Regions from separate parts of the Paenibacillus sp. MMS20-IR301 genome, predicted to be linked through region 2. Evidence: riboswitches for the same ligand, from Rfam matches in the RefSeq annotation. Region 2 holds a riboswitch; each other region holds the start of a gene.
The links. Region 2 has a riboswitch for cyclic di-GMP ahead of LOS79_RS30720 (fibronectin type III domain-containing protein). Riboswitches for the same ligand answer to the same signal wherever they lie in the genome.
Positions count from the first base shown of each region.

Region 1: another riboswitch for cyclic di-GMP. It lies ahead of LOS79_RS22505 (choice-of-anchor A family protein); the one in region 2 lies ahead of LOS79_RS30720 (fibronectin type III domain-containing protein).
Region 3: another riboswitch for cyclic di-GMP. It lies ahead of LOS79_RS21710 (transglutaminase-like domain-containing protein); the one in region 2 lies ahead of LOS79_RS30720 (fibronectin type III domain-containing protein).
Region 4: another riboswitch for cyclic di-GMP. It lies ahead of LOS79_RS26430 (flagellar assembly protein A); the one in region 2 lies ahead of LOS79_RS30720 (fibronectin type III domain-containing protein).

Region 1 is NZ_CP135275.1:5,275,858-5,279,436, forward strand. Features, by position in the region: gene LOS79_RS22505 (choice-of-anchor A family protein) at 1-1,545, opposite strand, end outside; cyclic di-GMP riboswitch class I at 1,627-1,716, opposite strand; gene LOS79_RS22510 (hypothetical protein) at 1,800-1,949, opposite strand; gene LOS79_RS22515 (LPXTG cell wall anchor domain-containing protein) at 2,254-2,421, opposite strand; gene LOS79_RS22520 (hypothetical protein) at 3,250-3,579, opposite strand, start outside.
Region 2 is NZ_CP135275.1:7,139,970-7,143,548, reverse strand. Features, by position in the region: gene LOS79_RS30720 (fibronectin type III domain-containing protein) at 1-2,064, opposite strand, end outside; cyclic di-GMP riboswitch class I at 2,117-2,217, opposite strand; gene LOS79_RS30715 (HesB/IscA family protein) at 2,566-2,925, opposite strand; gene mqnE (aminofutalosine synthase MqnE) at 3,303-3,579, shown strand, end outside.
Region 3 is NZ_CP135275.1:5,092,404-5,095,982, forward strand. Features, by position in the region: rRNA gene LOS79_RS21705 (16S ribosomal RNA) at 1-255, opposite strand, end outside; gene LOS79_RS21710 (transglutaminase-like domain-containing protein) at 628-1,437, opposite strand; cyclic di-GMP riboswitch class I at 1,451-1,531, opposite strand; cyclic di-GMP riboswitch class I at 1,606-1,686, opposite strand; gene LOS79_RS21715 (class D sortase) at 1,812-2,462, opposite strand; gene LOS79_RS21720 (GtrA family protein) at 2,502-2,906, opposite strand; gene LOS79_RS21725 (glycosyltransferase family 2 protein) at 2,896-3,579, opposite strand, start outside.
Region 4 is NZ_CP135275.1:6,156,846-6,160,424, forward strand. Features, by position in the region: gene LOS79_RS26425 (DMT family transporter) at 1-517, shown strand, start outside; gene LOS79_RS26430 (flagellar assembly protein A) at 603-2,222, opposite strand; cyclic di-GMP riboswitch class I at 2,326-2,419, opposite strand; gene LOS79_RS26435 (FUSC family protein) at 2,716-3,579, opposite strand, start outside.

The sequences.
Region 1 (3,579 bases), 1.9 Mb from region 2:
TGGCGCTGTTGGTGCTGGCGTCGGTGGAGCCGTTGGCGCTGGTGTTGGTGCTGCTGTTGGTGCTGGCGTTGGCGTCGGTGTCGGTTCCGCTGTTGGTGCTGGCGTTGGTGTTGGTGTTGGTGTTGGTGTTGGTGTTGGTGTTGGTGTTGGTGTCGGTGTCGGTGTTGGTGTTGGTGTTGGTGTTGGTGTTGGTGTTGGTGTCGCTGTCGGCGTTGCCGTCGGTGTCGCTGTCGGCGTTGCCGTTGGTGTCGCTGTCGGCGTTGCCGTTGGTGTCGCTGTCGGCGTTGCTGTTGGCGTTGCCGTTGGTGTCGCTGTAGGTGTTGCCGTCGGTGTCGCTGTCGGCGTTGCTGTCGGCGTTGCCGTTGGTGTCGCTGTCGGCGTTGCTGTTGGTGTCGCTGTCGGCGTTGCCGTTGGTGTTGCTGTCGGCGTTGCTGTCGGCGTTGCCGTTGGTGTCGCTGTCGGCGTTGCCGTTGGTGTCGCTGTCGGCGTTGCCGTTGGTGTTGCTGTCGGCGTTGCCGTTGGTGTCGCTGTCGGCGTTGCCGTTGGTGTCGCTGTCGGCGTTGCTGTTGGTGTCGCTGTCGGCGTTGCCGTTGGTGTCGCTGTCGGCGTTGCCGTTGGTGTCGCTGTCGGCGTTGCTGTTGGTGTCGGCGTTGGTGTAGATGGATCTTGACCTGTATATGGATAGTGGTGAGATTCCCCTGATCCAGAGAATGAAGCTCCAATTACATTGCCGTTAATTTGAGCATTGTTGAAGTTAATGGAAGCTAGCGGTGCAAATACAGTTCCCAATACACCTATGCCTTCAATCTGCACGCTGGTTGCCTGACTGAAGTTATATAACACTTTTGTAGCCTGGGCTGTGCTGCTTTTACCATTTATCCAGACGCCCATGTTCTTCATAGAAACTGTAGATCCGGAAATATTAATTATGGCTGTCGAGCCTTCAGGAATATCAATACTCAGACCATGAGCACTGGATAGCTTGCTGCCGTCTACTGTAAATACATTCACACCGGAATTTTTACCTGTAAGAGTAAGGCTGCCATTATCCGTTGTAGTCCCGTTAGCGGAGACGGCGGCTAGCTGTTCCGATTTATTACGTAATAAGCTGAACTCGGCCGCGAAATCTATGACATTCTTTTTGAGCTGCAATGTTCCTGTACCTCCGCGAGGACCGCCGTTTCCGGTGTAATGCTCTCCGTACACTACATCACCAACGGTCTCCCCCTGCGAATAATTCAAATCGCCACCAGCGATAAGTGAGTAAGCTTCCTTCGTTTCTTGACTAGTCAGACTGTGCCCAACTGAATAGCCTTCTTTTAAATTTACATTTCCGCCCGCGGCTAATCTGCCTTCCACATCACTGTGCATGCCTTCATAGCTGCCCAATATGAACACGTTATACTTAGAAGCATTACCAGGCAAAGAAGCTCCTTCGGCTTTTACTGAAATATTGCCAAGTAGAGTTATTCCGCTGCCACCTACAACCAAAACAGATATAAGACCTAACACGATAAGACGCTTAAACTTACTGAACCGGATCATACAGGCTCACCTCACAGTTAATATAATAAATGCCTTGTTTCATATAACAAAAAAAGGCCGCCGGAAAGAGAGTATGCTCTTTACGGCAGCCGGACGATCATGGCGCTGTCAGGCGCTTTAGATTCCTTGACTTTGCGTCCCGCACTTTCGTACGGTTTGCTTTTATACGTGAGTAAGTTATTATGTTGTGAAATTATGCACTAAATCATATCTACAGTGAAAAGTCTATGACATTCGTTACTCTGGAACTATTTTCAGTTTATCTGCTCCCTCTGCCTGTTGTCAATTAATTCCTTTGTGAATTTTTGAATTATTTCCCCCTTAAAATCTCCCAATGCAGCACTATACAAGGATTTAACGCCAAATGCAGCAGTTTTCTCCCTAATCTCCCTTCTTCTTTTCATACTCCGCAATAAACGATCATGCTTTTTTGAAACTGCGCTAAAAGAACTATTTTTAAATATCGCAAATTTAAGTAAATCAAGATAGGATTCCAGCCCTTCTTGTATTGATTGCAGTTCTTCTAACGTATTCAGCTTCCGCAGGAAATATTGCAAAAATTATACCACACCGTTCCGAGTAAGCTTATGCAGCATCTATCCACATAAAAAAGAGCTGCCTGCGGGAGGACGTCTTCTCCCCAAGCAGCCCCTGTCCCGTTCAGCGGTGATACCGCCAGCTTTTTCGGGAAGAGCCTAACTCTTTAGTTTATTTACGTTTCCCTGATCTTGATTTTCTACCGAGGAATATCCCTAATCCCGCAAGCATTACTCCTGCCAAATAATAAGGGAATGGACTTGATTCACCGGTCTTCGGTAAAGTTGCTACGGCCGGGACACTGCCTAGGGGCATCTCTTCATCAATGATGGTCACCATCGGCGTTGCGGTTGGTGCTGGTGTTGCCACGGCCGGTTTAGGTGTGGCTGATGGCACCGCAGTTGCTACTGGACCCAAAGGCAGAGGATCATCGACGATTATTACAACCGGGATTACCGGCGTCGGTGTTGGTGTGGCAAAAATAAATGGCGGTGTTATTGGAGCCGGTGTTGTTACTGCAGTTGGCGGGGCTGTTGGCGCTGGCGTCGGCGTTGGTGTTGGCGGTGCTGTTGGCGCTGGTGTCGGCGTCGGTGTTGGCGGTGCTGTTGGCGCTGGTGTCGGCGTCGGTGTTGGCGGCGCTGTTGGCGCTGGTGTCGGTGTTGGTGTCGGTGTTGGTGTTGGTGTTGGTGTTGGTGTCGGCGTTGGTGTCGGTGTCGGCGTCGGCGTTGGTGTCGGTGTCGGTGTCGGTGTCGGCGTTGGTGTCGGTGTTGGTGTCGGTGTCGGTGTCGGTGTCGGTGTCGGTGTCGGTGTCGGTGTCGGTGTCGGTGTCGGTGTCGGTGTCGGTGTCGGTGTCGGTGTCGGTGTCGGTGTCGGTGTTGGTGTCGGTGTCGGTGTTGGTGTTGGTGTCGGTTCTGGGGTGTTCGGTGTTCTGGGGTTGGCGTTGGTGTGTGGTGTCGGTCTGGGGTTGGCGTTGGGTGTTGGTGTCGGTTCTGGGGTTGGGGTTGGTGTTACCGTTGGTGTCGGCTCTGGGGTTGGCGTTGGTGCTACCGTTGGTGTCGGCTCTGGGGTTGGCGTTGGTGCTACCGTTGGTGTCGGTTCTGGGGTTGGCGTCGGTGCTACCGTTGGCGTTGGTGCGATTGTCGGTGTTGGGTGTTGGTGCTGTTGGTGCTATCGTCGGCGTTGGTGTCGTACGTTGGCTGCGGCTGTCGGGTTGGCGTTGGTGCTATCGTCGGAGTTGGCGTCGGTGCGGCTGTTGGTGTTGGCGTTGGTGCTATCGTCGGCGTTGGCGTCGGTACGGCTGTTGGTGTTGGCGTTGGTGCTATCGTCGGCGTTGGCGTCGGTGCGGCTGTTGGTGTTGGCGTTGGTGCTATCGTCGGTGTTGGCGTTGGTGCTATCGTCGGCGTTGGCGTTGGTGCTATCGTTGGCGTTGGCGTCGGTGCGGCTGTTGGTGTTGGCGTTGGTGCAATTGTTGGCGTTGGCGTCGGTGCTGCTGTTGGT
Region 2 (3,579 bases):
GGTATGCTCCGTACCGGGACTAAGATGATCCGCCACATAACCGGTTTCAGGCCCGAGCGGCGAAATTTCACCATCTATCTCCACTTCATATCCATCCGCATTGAACTGGGCAGGCCACTGTAAGGTGATGGCCGTAGCGGCTGGAATTGGAATAGGCTCGGGAATTCCGAATGGACGTAAATAGACAGACGGCACTGCCTCCCTGGACTGTTTGTCGCTTTCCCAGAACAGGTTCGCCTGCGGATTTCCCTGATCGTTTGCGTATTCCATTCTCAGATCATATTTTACTCCGGCCTGCAGTTGAACAAGTCCTTGACCGGTATTGTTCTGAGCATTCCACTTATCGACGAGCAGCTGATTATCTACCCATAGCCGGACCCCGCCGCCGGTATTAACAGAGAAGGTATATAGACCGGAATACTTAGGCTGTACTTGCCCGGTCCATCTGACTGAGAAATGCTGATTGGCAATACCGGATACCGGAAGCACTGGTTGTCCCGACAAGAAGACGGACTCATCCAGCTTCACAGCTTTTTGCCCGGTAAAGTTGTTGCCGCTGAAATATTCCGCTTTCAGACCCGATAGGACATATTTCAGCAGGGTCTGCCCTTCCGTACCATTTCCTGTATGAATCTGCGGTCTTTGATTGGTAATCAGATTGCCGCCTACAGCAAACAAGCCTCCCGTAGTAATATTCAAATTATTATTTACACTGACGTTATCACGAACAAACAAATCGCCTTTCTTAACATTCAGATTAGCTAATAGATTATTAGAGACGATCTCTCCTGCCGACATCTCTTCTTCTATGTTCATGGTTACATTAGTGTTGATATTCATATTGCCCTGTACCAGTACACGTTTGGCCTCAATCTGAAGGGTTCCTCCGTTATAAGTCAGTGAGCCGGCATACAGTTCATTATCCACATGGAACTTTAAGTTATTATTCAGTTGAAAAGCCCCCTGTACCCACAGATTTCCATCCGGTACAGTATTGCTGCTATTCATGATTTGAACAGTCAAGGGTGCATTCGCATTAAGCCCGCCGCGCAGAATTAATGATCCATAGACTGTGATAGTTAAATTCTGATTCGAATTGATCCCGTCAACGATGAGGATTACCGGCTTATCCGGACTTCCGAAGGTAACGCTCGCTTCCAGATTTAAGTGTCCGGATCTGATGACAGCAGGACTCTGTGTTTCTGAGAGAATCTTCTGCTGTATAGCAGCAGCATCTGATCCGTTCACCACAGTTGCAGCATGCTCATACTGCTGTACCTGCTCGCTGATGCCTGCAACCTGTTCACTCATGTGCCGGGAGATTTCTTCCCGTAATCCATTTACATATGTATACGGCGGTGCACTATGTACATTTATCATTGTGCCGGACATTAGAACCTTGTTCCCGGCAATCTTGTTCTGCTCAGCGGGAAGTCCGATCCTCGGAGGTGAAATTACCGGAGTAAACATATTCACCAGTGTAATCTCTACCGTATTCAGTGCCGTCTCTACATCTGGACCGTCAATCTGGCTCACTGTAAGTTTCCCGTCTGTGACTGTTACAATCTTTGACCGGGTCGCATGCTCTCCAGCCTTCAGGTTCATATCGCTCCAAAATTCCGTTCCTTCCACAGCAAGTGCATTCTTACTGTCATATACAGCATCCCCTACTGTTACAGCTACTTCATAATTACCGTTATCCACCTGAATCTCCCACTCTCCACCAGGGCTGATTCGCGTTAACGTGTCATGAATATTGTCACTGTATGTACTTTCTGTTGCAGATACGTTGTTATATGAATCCCGGTATGTACTTCTTGTTACTGTTGCCGTAGTGTGATCCTTATTCCAGCCATACTCATGACCATTCCTTGCAGCATAGATGTCCCCATAGTCAGCTATATATCCCGCAGGAACTGAACCATGAAGGGGCTGAAAATGAATTTTCAATGTATCCCCCTGAGCCAAAACTTTCATTGCTGTCCCCCCTATGAAGGACGTCCCCAGCTGGCTTACCAGCAGCAGACACAGCAGCTTAACCAGAAATTTTTTGTTCCTGCCCATAAATTCCCTCCACTCCATTCTTCAAACAAAAAAACGCAAAAAAACCACCGGAAAAAGCGGCCCGGCTGCCATAATCCAGCATCGTGAGATGCAGTAATGTAAGGCCCGTGGCTTTGCGTCCCTGACTTTCGTACAGGTTTGCCTTTGGTAATTCAAATAGTCTTTATTGCGAATAACATTACATAACTCTATATACAATCTATTCTCTGCATGGTAATAATACCCTAAAGTTATAAAGGAAGATATCGTCGTTATTGTGAACATTGTCGTATTTTATCTATTTTTTCAATAAAAACATGAAAACTTACGAAAAACGGATGCAAAACCCGGGAATTTCGCATGTTATGCAGAAGTGCGCATATTTCCATTTCAAAATTGGTCTCTTCAAAACCCTGCTGCTCCATAAAAAAACCTCCCGAATTTGTGCTGAGCATCAACACAATTTCAGGAGGTAATTTATCATTGTATAACATTAATTTCAGAAGTTGTCGAACTTGCCTATCAGCAAGGCTCCGCTGCCGGATTGCCCGCCTCTTCCTTCGTACGGAACGACGAACCACAGCCGCAGGTGGCGCTGGCGTTCGGGTTATTGATGGTGAAGCCGCCCGTCATGCCCGATTCCTCGAAGTCGATCTCAAGGCCGTTCAGGTAACGGATATCATCTTTACTTACGATAACCTTAAGGCCTGCAACATCCATGTACACATCCTGCTCAGTCTCGTTGTCGTCGAAGCCCATAGCGTAGGAGAAGCCGCTGCAGCCCCCCTCTGTTACGCCCAGGCGGAGAAACATATCCGGCACTTCCTGTTCAGCCAGCATAGCTTTCAATTGTACTGCTGCAGTATCACTGATTGTAATCATGATTGTCCTCCTCTAATTGAAATGGTTCAGCCTCTTCTAACGCCCTTGTATCAAGCAGCCTTCAGGCTGTAAGTAACAATCTAACGATTCAGCTAAGAAACGGGTAAATATGAGGTATATCCTAGCTTTATTCTGATTTAAACTAAGTATACTCCACTATTCCCTTACCCTCAAGTCACAAACACTCTCCGGATTTGCGCTTTACAGCGGATTATCCTGTCTTTGCCAGCGGTTGCTCACCCCCCGGGAGAGGTTTATAATAGGTAAAGCGCTATACGCAAAAATTCGGAAATTTGTCACGGAGACCGTTTCCGGCTTAGTTTTTAGCACAAGATTCTGCGATGCATTCGCCTCGCCTACCTTCAGGAGGAAATCATATGTCTACTATTATAACACCACACATGGATGCCCGGATGGCGAACATCATTGAGAAGGTCCGCGGCGGAGAAAGATTAAATTTGGAAGATGGCGTTTATTTATATGAGAGCAACGATTTGTTAACGATCGGACAGCTGGCGGGAGAGGTTAACCAGCGTAAAAACGGCAATAAAGTTTATTTTATTGAAAATATGAGCCTCTACTTCACCAATGTCTGCGAATCCCGCTGCGCCTTCTGCAATTTCCGCAAGGATGAGGGCGAAGAAGGCGCCTATA
Region 3 (3,579 bases), 2.0 Mb from region 2:
AACTAGCTAATGCGCCGCAGGCCCATCCTCAAGCGGCAGATTGCTCCGCCTTTCATTCTTCTCCCATGAGAAAAAAGAAATTATCCGGTATTAGCTACCGTTTCCGGTAGTTATCCCAGTCTTGAGGGCAGGTTGCCTACGTGTTACTCACCCGTCCGCCGCTAAGCATTTCCCGAAGGAAATACTCCGCTCGACTTGCATGTATTAGGCACGCCGCCAGCGTTCGTCCTGAGCCAGGATCAAACTCTCCAATTTGTATTGAAAAGAGCGATTGCTCATTTTGAAACATCTGACGAGAATTTACATTCTCTGTTTTGGAATCACATAAGTGAATTCCGATACTCACTCGTTGTTCAGTTTTCAAAGATCAAACTCGTTGTCAGCGGCGATTATCTCGTCACCAGCAACTCTTATAATATATCACGTTCGTTCGAGTAAAGCAAGTCTTTTTTTGAAACCACTTTTTTAAGTCATTTCCAAATCAACTTTCCCGCTCCAACAACGCTCATTTATAATAACCTATCTCTCTACTAAAAAGCAACCCTTTAGCAAAATAAAAATAACCCGCTTAATAATTAAGCGGGTTATTCGCGAATAAATCTATCAATTGTATGAGTACAGCTATTCTTAGTAGAACTTAGCTGCAGTATATTTGCTTGCTACTTTAACCAGATCAGAAGTTTTGCTGTTCTTAGCCAGACCTGCATCAACAGTAGTATCAATAATTACCCATTTGCCGTTAAGCAGCACTTCATTCCAAGCGTGGTAGGAAGAAACATAACTTGTGTTCCCCATAACCAGTTTAGTTGGGATACCTTCGCTGCGAAGCATAGTAGCAAACAGGGAAGCGTAATCGTAGCAGATCCCTTTAAGGGTTGCCAGAGTGTTATCGTTATTAGGAATGTAATCAGTAGATACATTAGCAGCCAATGTGTAATCATATTTCACGTTAGCAACAACATAGTCATAGATAGCTTTCACTTTAGCTTCATCTGTAGTCAGACCTTGTGTCAATTGTGCTGCTTTCAGGACTGCCTTATCAGTAGAATTCCATTTAACATTCTGAACAGAGCTCAGGTATACAGCGTTAGTGTCGCTCAGGTTAAGATCTACTGTATCGGAAGAAACTACTTTATATTTGTTACCGGTAGTATTCTCAAGCACGGAAACCTTGTAAGTGCCGTTACCTTGTTGCAACGGGAAAGTCTCACTTGGTTTGGAAGCATACAGGTTGTAAGTGTAGCTAGTGCTGTCTTTAGTAATCATGACTTTGATCTTCTTGTCTTTAGGAACATTATAGGAAACGCCGACAACGCCTTGATCCAATTGTCCGACTTTTAACCAGCTTGTATCTGCCTCAGCCGCTTGGACTGTACCAACCTGCACCGTTGTAACCAATACGAACAATGTAACTAACATCATATAGAACTTTTTCATTGATAAAACCCCTTTCGGTAGCTGGCTGCCATCCTTACGGGAAGGCCCTTTAGCTTTGCGTCCCTACCTTTCGATAGGTTTGCCGTTATCGTATAAGCTTTATCTGCTCTAAATTCTACCAAAAAATCAATAGATTTACATAAAGAACAAACAAAAAAAGCTTCTTCATTCGGTAGCTGGCTGCCATCCTTACGGGAAGGCCCTTTAGCTTTGCGTCCCTACCTTTCGATAGGTTTGCCGTTATCGTGTATTAGCTTTGATAGTTACATCTTACCATATCTATTTCTATTATCAAGACCTAAATTACTAGATTTACATAAAAATTTAATAGTTTTTTTAGGTTTTTGTCTGTTGCTGTCATCAAGGCAGATGAATCAGGTTAATTTGGCATGGATAATCAGCCGGTGCGTCGGGTTCACCAGCGGATCACAAGTAATGAGGGTAAGAATCTTATCCTCTTTATTCCCCTCAAGCACCGATACATCGGTAGGCTCCACGACAGAAACATCATATACTACATATTCGTACTTCTGCCCGCTTGTTGTAATAATGATATCGTCACCAATGCCTACTTCATTTAATCTATTGAACAGCCTTCCCGCTGTTCTTGCTCTATGGGCTGCAATTGCAGCATTGCCAACTGAGCCGATTGCTGCCGTCTCCTTCATGTGCGCAGCAGCATGCTTCATATTGGCCTTGGTCGCACCTTCAAGGACAGGCAGCTTCAGATCAATACTGTCAATCTGGATGATGGCGGTTATTTTTCCGCCGAGTTCAATTTCAGGAGCTGCTGTAGGCGCAGCCTCTTCCTGGGCAGATTCATCTGCCAGCAGCTGGGTAACCTCGGCGTAGGACTCACTCAAATTCGTATCCGGATTAGTATCCGCCGGAGTGATTTCACTATAAGCCTGCTCGGCCTCTTCCAGCAGCTTCTGCTGCTGACGGTCATTGTACCATTCGCTTCCTTTGGGATAGAGCATAACCAGAACCCCGGCAAGTATAATCAAATAGGATAACTTCCGCATGATAATCGCCTCCGTAATAAAGATCTATAATATATTAGCTCAAAACACCCATTTACGGTTGCCAAAAAAATTGATGATTACCGTAACAAACGTAACAAGCACCTTCGCTATAAGAACCTGAATACCAAATGTTTCAGTCAGCAGATGTATCAGCAGCACCGAAATCCCCAGGACGGCCAGATTCAGCACAATAAATTTGACAAGCTGCATCCGGTCAAAGCTGTTTTTGCTGCCCCGGTCCGTGTCACGAAAGGTCACTTTTTTATTCCAGAAAAAGCTGTTGGCTGTACCGGCGCTGTAGGAAATAATCTGTGCAGGGGTGTTCAGCATCCCTAATGCATGCAGCAGCGTAAATACGGCGAAATCAATCAGCGTATTCAGCAGGCCGACGGCGTTGAATTTCAGGAACTGGATAAACCCTGCACTCCAAAGCTTATCTGGCATAATCGCTTTCCTTCCGGGTATCTACGGCTTCCTCATTGTCGTATCCTTTGGTCTCGCGTACGATATAGAGCGGTCTGTCCTTGGATTCATCATAAATCCGCCCGATATATTCACCGATTACTCCCAGCAGCATCAGCACAATCCCGTTAAAGAGCAGATTCACCCCTACTATGGAAGCCCAGCCCGCTACCGTCCAGGAGGTAAAGAGCTTCTGGAATAATACAAAGATCAGATAAAGGAAACTGGAGAAGGACAAGAAGAAACCGATATACGACGCAATCTTGAGCGGTTTATGAGAAAAGGAAGTGATTCCGTCGAGCGCAAAGCGGATCATTTTCTTCAGCGGGTATTTCGTTTCCCCGGCGAAGCGCTCCTCACGCACATATTCCACCATCGTCTGGCGGAACCCGACCCAGCTCACCAGTCCCCGGACGTACCGGTTTTTCTCCTTCAGGCCGCGCAGCACATCACAGACTTTACGGTCAATCAGCCGGAAGTCACCGGTATCCGTAGGGATCTCTACACTGGTCATGCTGCTCAGCAGGCGGTAGAAGATTTTTGCAGTGGCTTTTTTGAAGAAAGTCTCCCCGTGCCGTTTCAGGCGCTTGGCGTAAACAACATCGTAGCCCTCTTTCCACTTCGCAATCATCTGCAGAATGACTTCCGGAGGATC
Region 4 (3,579 bases), 980 kb from region 2:
CGGGCTGAAGATTGCCGGGCTCATCATCGGCTTCCTCGGTGTAGGTTCATTGAGCCTTGGGGGATTCACCGGAAGCATCTCTGCTGCCGGTGTGATTCTGGCTTTAGCCAGTGCGCTTAGCTGGGCACTGGCTACGGTCTATACGAAACGGAATGCGGCGCGGGTGGATATGCTGTGGATGACGGCCATGCAGATTATGATCGGCGGACTGATTCTGCTGGCTGCGGGTTCAGCATCCGAGAGCTGGGGGGATATTACCTGGAGTCCGGCATTTATTGTAAATACGTTATTCATCGCGGTCTTTGTAATCGCGCTGGGGTGGATGGTCTACTTCAAGCTGATCAATGAAGGCGAAGCCGGCAAGGTGGGCTCGTTCACCTTCCTGATTCCGCTGATCTCAATCGGTTCAAGTGTGGTTCTGCTGCATGAGCAGATTACACTGAATCTGGTGATCGGCATGCTGCTGATCGTGGGCAGCATTATTCTGGTCAATGTCAGGCTGGCCAGGACGCACTGACAGAATAAACGGCTGCAGCCCCGCCTGGCGGGACTGCAGCCGTTTATGTTATGTAACAAACTCTGAAAGCCGGTATATTGCGTCATTACAGATGCTGCAGCTCCCGCTGGATCAGCCGGCCGCCGGATTGCTGGACATTGCCCTGTAAGCGGGCAATGTCAATGACAGCATATTCCTCATAGAGCTGCGTAATGCTGTCTGAGAGGTTATGAAGCAGACTGCAGAAGGTGGTGAGGACACTGTCTGTAATGAATTCTGTGAATTGTCCCGGATGAGAGAATACCTCCAGCATATGCTTAAGCCGCTCTGCGCTGAGCTGGAAGGCAGGGTTCATGGAGAGCAGGGCGGACTGCAGATCACTGACCAGAGGATCAATATGGCTGAACTTATCCTCCAGCAGCAGCATAACAACCAGGCCGTATTTAACAGACTGCTGGCGGGATTCCACATTCTTGGCCAACTGACGGGCAGCCTCCTGCAGGGCCGCTGCTTCTGCCGCAAGCAGCTTGGAGAAGCTGTGCAGACGGTTCTGCTCCACTCCGGCCTGACCTGCGTAGAGGCAGGAGTCTATAGCCTCACCGCTTATATATATGCTTCCGGTGGCCGTAATTGTGGATTGCCGGATGCTGCCGTAAATATAGACATTTCCTAACGCTTCAATCCGCAGGGGGCCACTGATGGAAGCCGGAACAATAATGTCACCGGCGAACATAATATCCGTAGACTCCGCTGCCAGCTCTTTGGTGAGCAGGAGGCTTGCCGGCATATCGCAGGTCTGGGCACTGCCGGTGCTGCCGCAGATCCGCGGCCTGCCGGACCGCAGAGCGGCGATGCCTCCGTCCTGAAGGAGCCGGGCAGCCTGTCCCCCTGTGAAAGGGAAATCCTGCGGCGAAGGCGGCGGCAGCACGCTTCCATCTACGTCGAATCCGGGAATTCCTTCTTCGGGCGGCAGCTTGCGGGCAAATGCCTCTCCCTCCCACGCGAAAGGGGCGCCCGGAAACCTGAGGTAATCCAGCAGGCTTGCTGTTTCCGCGGCTTCTTGCTCAAGCAGCATTCCGTTTCCTGCATGCGTATGCTCCGGAAGAGACAATACCAGCCGTGATGCCCTGCCGGGCCGGGGGGCTCTTCCTTCGGCAATACAGACGGGAAGATATGTAGGGTTGTCCAGCTCTGCGTACAGGGCAGGAATATTAAGATTACGCAGTATAACAGGGTTGTCCAGAGCAGAGAGAATCTTTTCTATGGTGAGCGTGGACAGCAGCATTGCCCGGTTAGGCTCAGCCCGGACTGCAGCCTCGAAGGAGGCGGGGCAATTAACCAGATTCCAGGCATACTTCTCCACGCGGTATAAAGTGGAATGCACCTTGAGCTTATCAGGAGAGACGGTAATCTGATACTGCGGCTTCTCGCAGATCTCCCAGGTAATATGATCTGCCGAGGTCACCTCGGTAGGTTCCGTTATCGTCTTCCAGTTGAGCTTCAGAACTACAGGGGGAACCGCTGAGATTCTGGCGGGCTTGCCGCCAAGCAGCGGCGGGGTGACAAAGACCTGATTGTTCTGCACAAGAATAATTCCGTTCTTATCTCCGTTGGTCCCGCTGGGGGCCAGGCCTTCTGCAGAGAATGAATCCAGGAAGCCGTTACGTTCAAGCATCAGGGATTCCATGAATTCAAACCGGGATGGATCAATGAACTGCTGGGGCATGTTCTTAACCTCGCTTTTCGTATAATCAATGGCATTCGTACAGAAAAGAGCATCATAAAGCCCGGGAACGCCTTCTTGGCCGCAGCTGGCTTACGTGGTCTCTATTGGCAGCCTGGCGACCGTAAACGCGGCATATCTGCGCTTTTAGGCCCATGGCTTTGCGTCCTAACCTTTCGGAAAGTTTGCCTTTAGAAATAGATCAATGATATACACTCAGCATGAGGCAATTTCGAATCGACTGTTATCGACAAAAAAGATCATAACTGGTTTCTGGGTGTAACAGAAACTTCTGCAAACAAGCTTAATTCTAGTACTTAAGAAGCTATTTTTCAACTCAATTCTGCCAATTTATTAATAATCTTAAAATATGCATTGCCAGGGCGCAAAAAAATAGGCTTTACCAGAGCTTACAGCATATAGGAGATTTGGTTATAATGGTAACGGTATCCAGTGAAATCCCGGCTGAATGTAAAAAAAGGGACACCCCCCAAGCTTATAGCTTATGAGAGAGTCCCTTTTGCAGAAAGCGCACAGCGCGCGCTGTATTGGCCTTGGCCGGCTGGGCGGCAGCTGAGACTGCCGCGTAATCAGCACGTTCAATCTCTTCAAGAATCCGGTTCAGATGGGAGAAGACTGCCCCGAGATCACGGAATGCGGCGAGCGGGCACTCCCCCTGCAGTTCAGCGAACCAGGCCAGCTGTACATCACGGGCACGGCGCAGGCTCTCTGGAAGGGAGCGTCCGCACTCAGCATCTGACAGTGTCCGGGTACCGTATAAAGCAATGCAGTCCGCAGTAGCCGTCACAACCTCAATCATCCAGTCTGCTGCAGCATAATGTGCCGGCAGCAGAGCGATCTCCTCGGCAATACCCTTAACGTATGCGTGTATCCTGCCGAGATGGGATGTGGCCTGTGATAAAGCACCCAGCTCTTTGCGGCACGGGAAATGGGACAGCGTGTAATGCAGCTCCTTCTGCAGCCGGTCACTCTTTGCCAGCAGCTCACCGGACTGCTTAAGCGCTGCAGGGGCTGATGCGGTACCCCGGCTGCCGGCGGTCAGGCCGCTTAAGGCATCAGACAGAAGGAGACTGCCTTCAAGTGCCAAGCTCTTGACCTTGACGAACCCTTTGGGCGGAACGATAATCATATTTATGGCTAAGGCGATCAGCACGCCGATTAGCGTTTCGGCGACTCTCCAGACAATATACCCATCATGATAGAAGGTAAGCGCCAGAACGGAGGTTACGCCGACCTGCGACACAGCCTGGATATTAATCCGGCACGCGGTGGCTACGCCTATGCCGAGCAGCAGCATCAGCAGAATGGAGAGCGCGCCTACATCGAAGAAGCGGCCGAC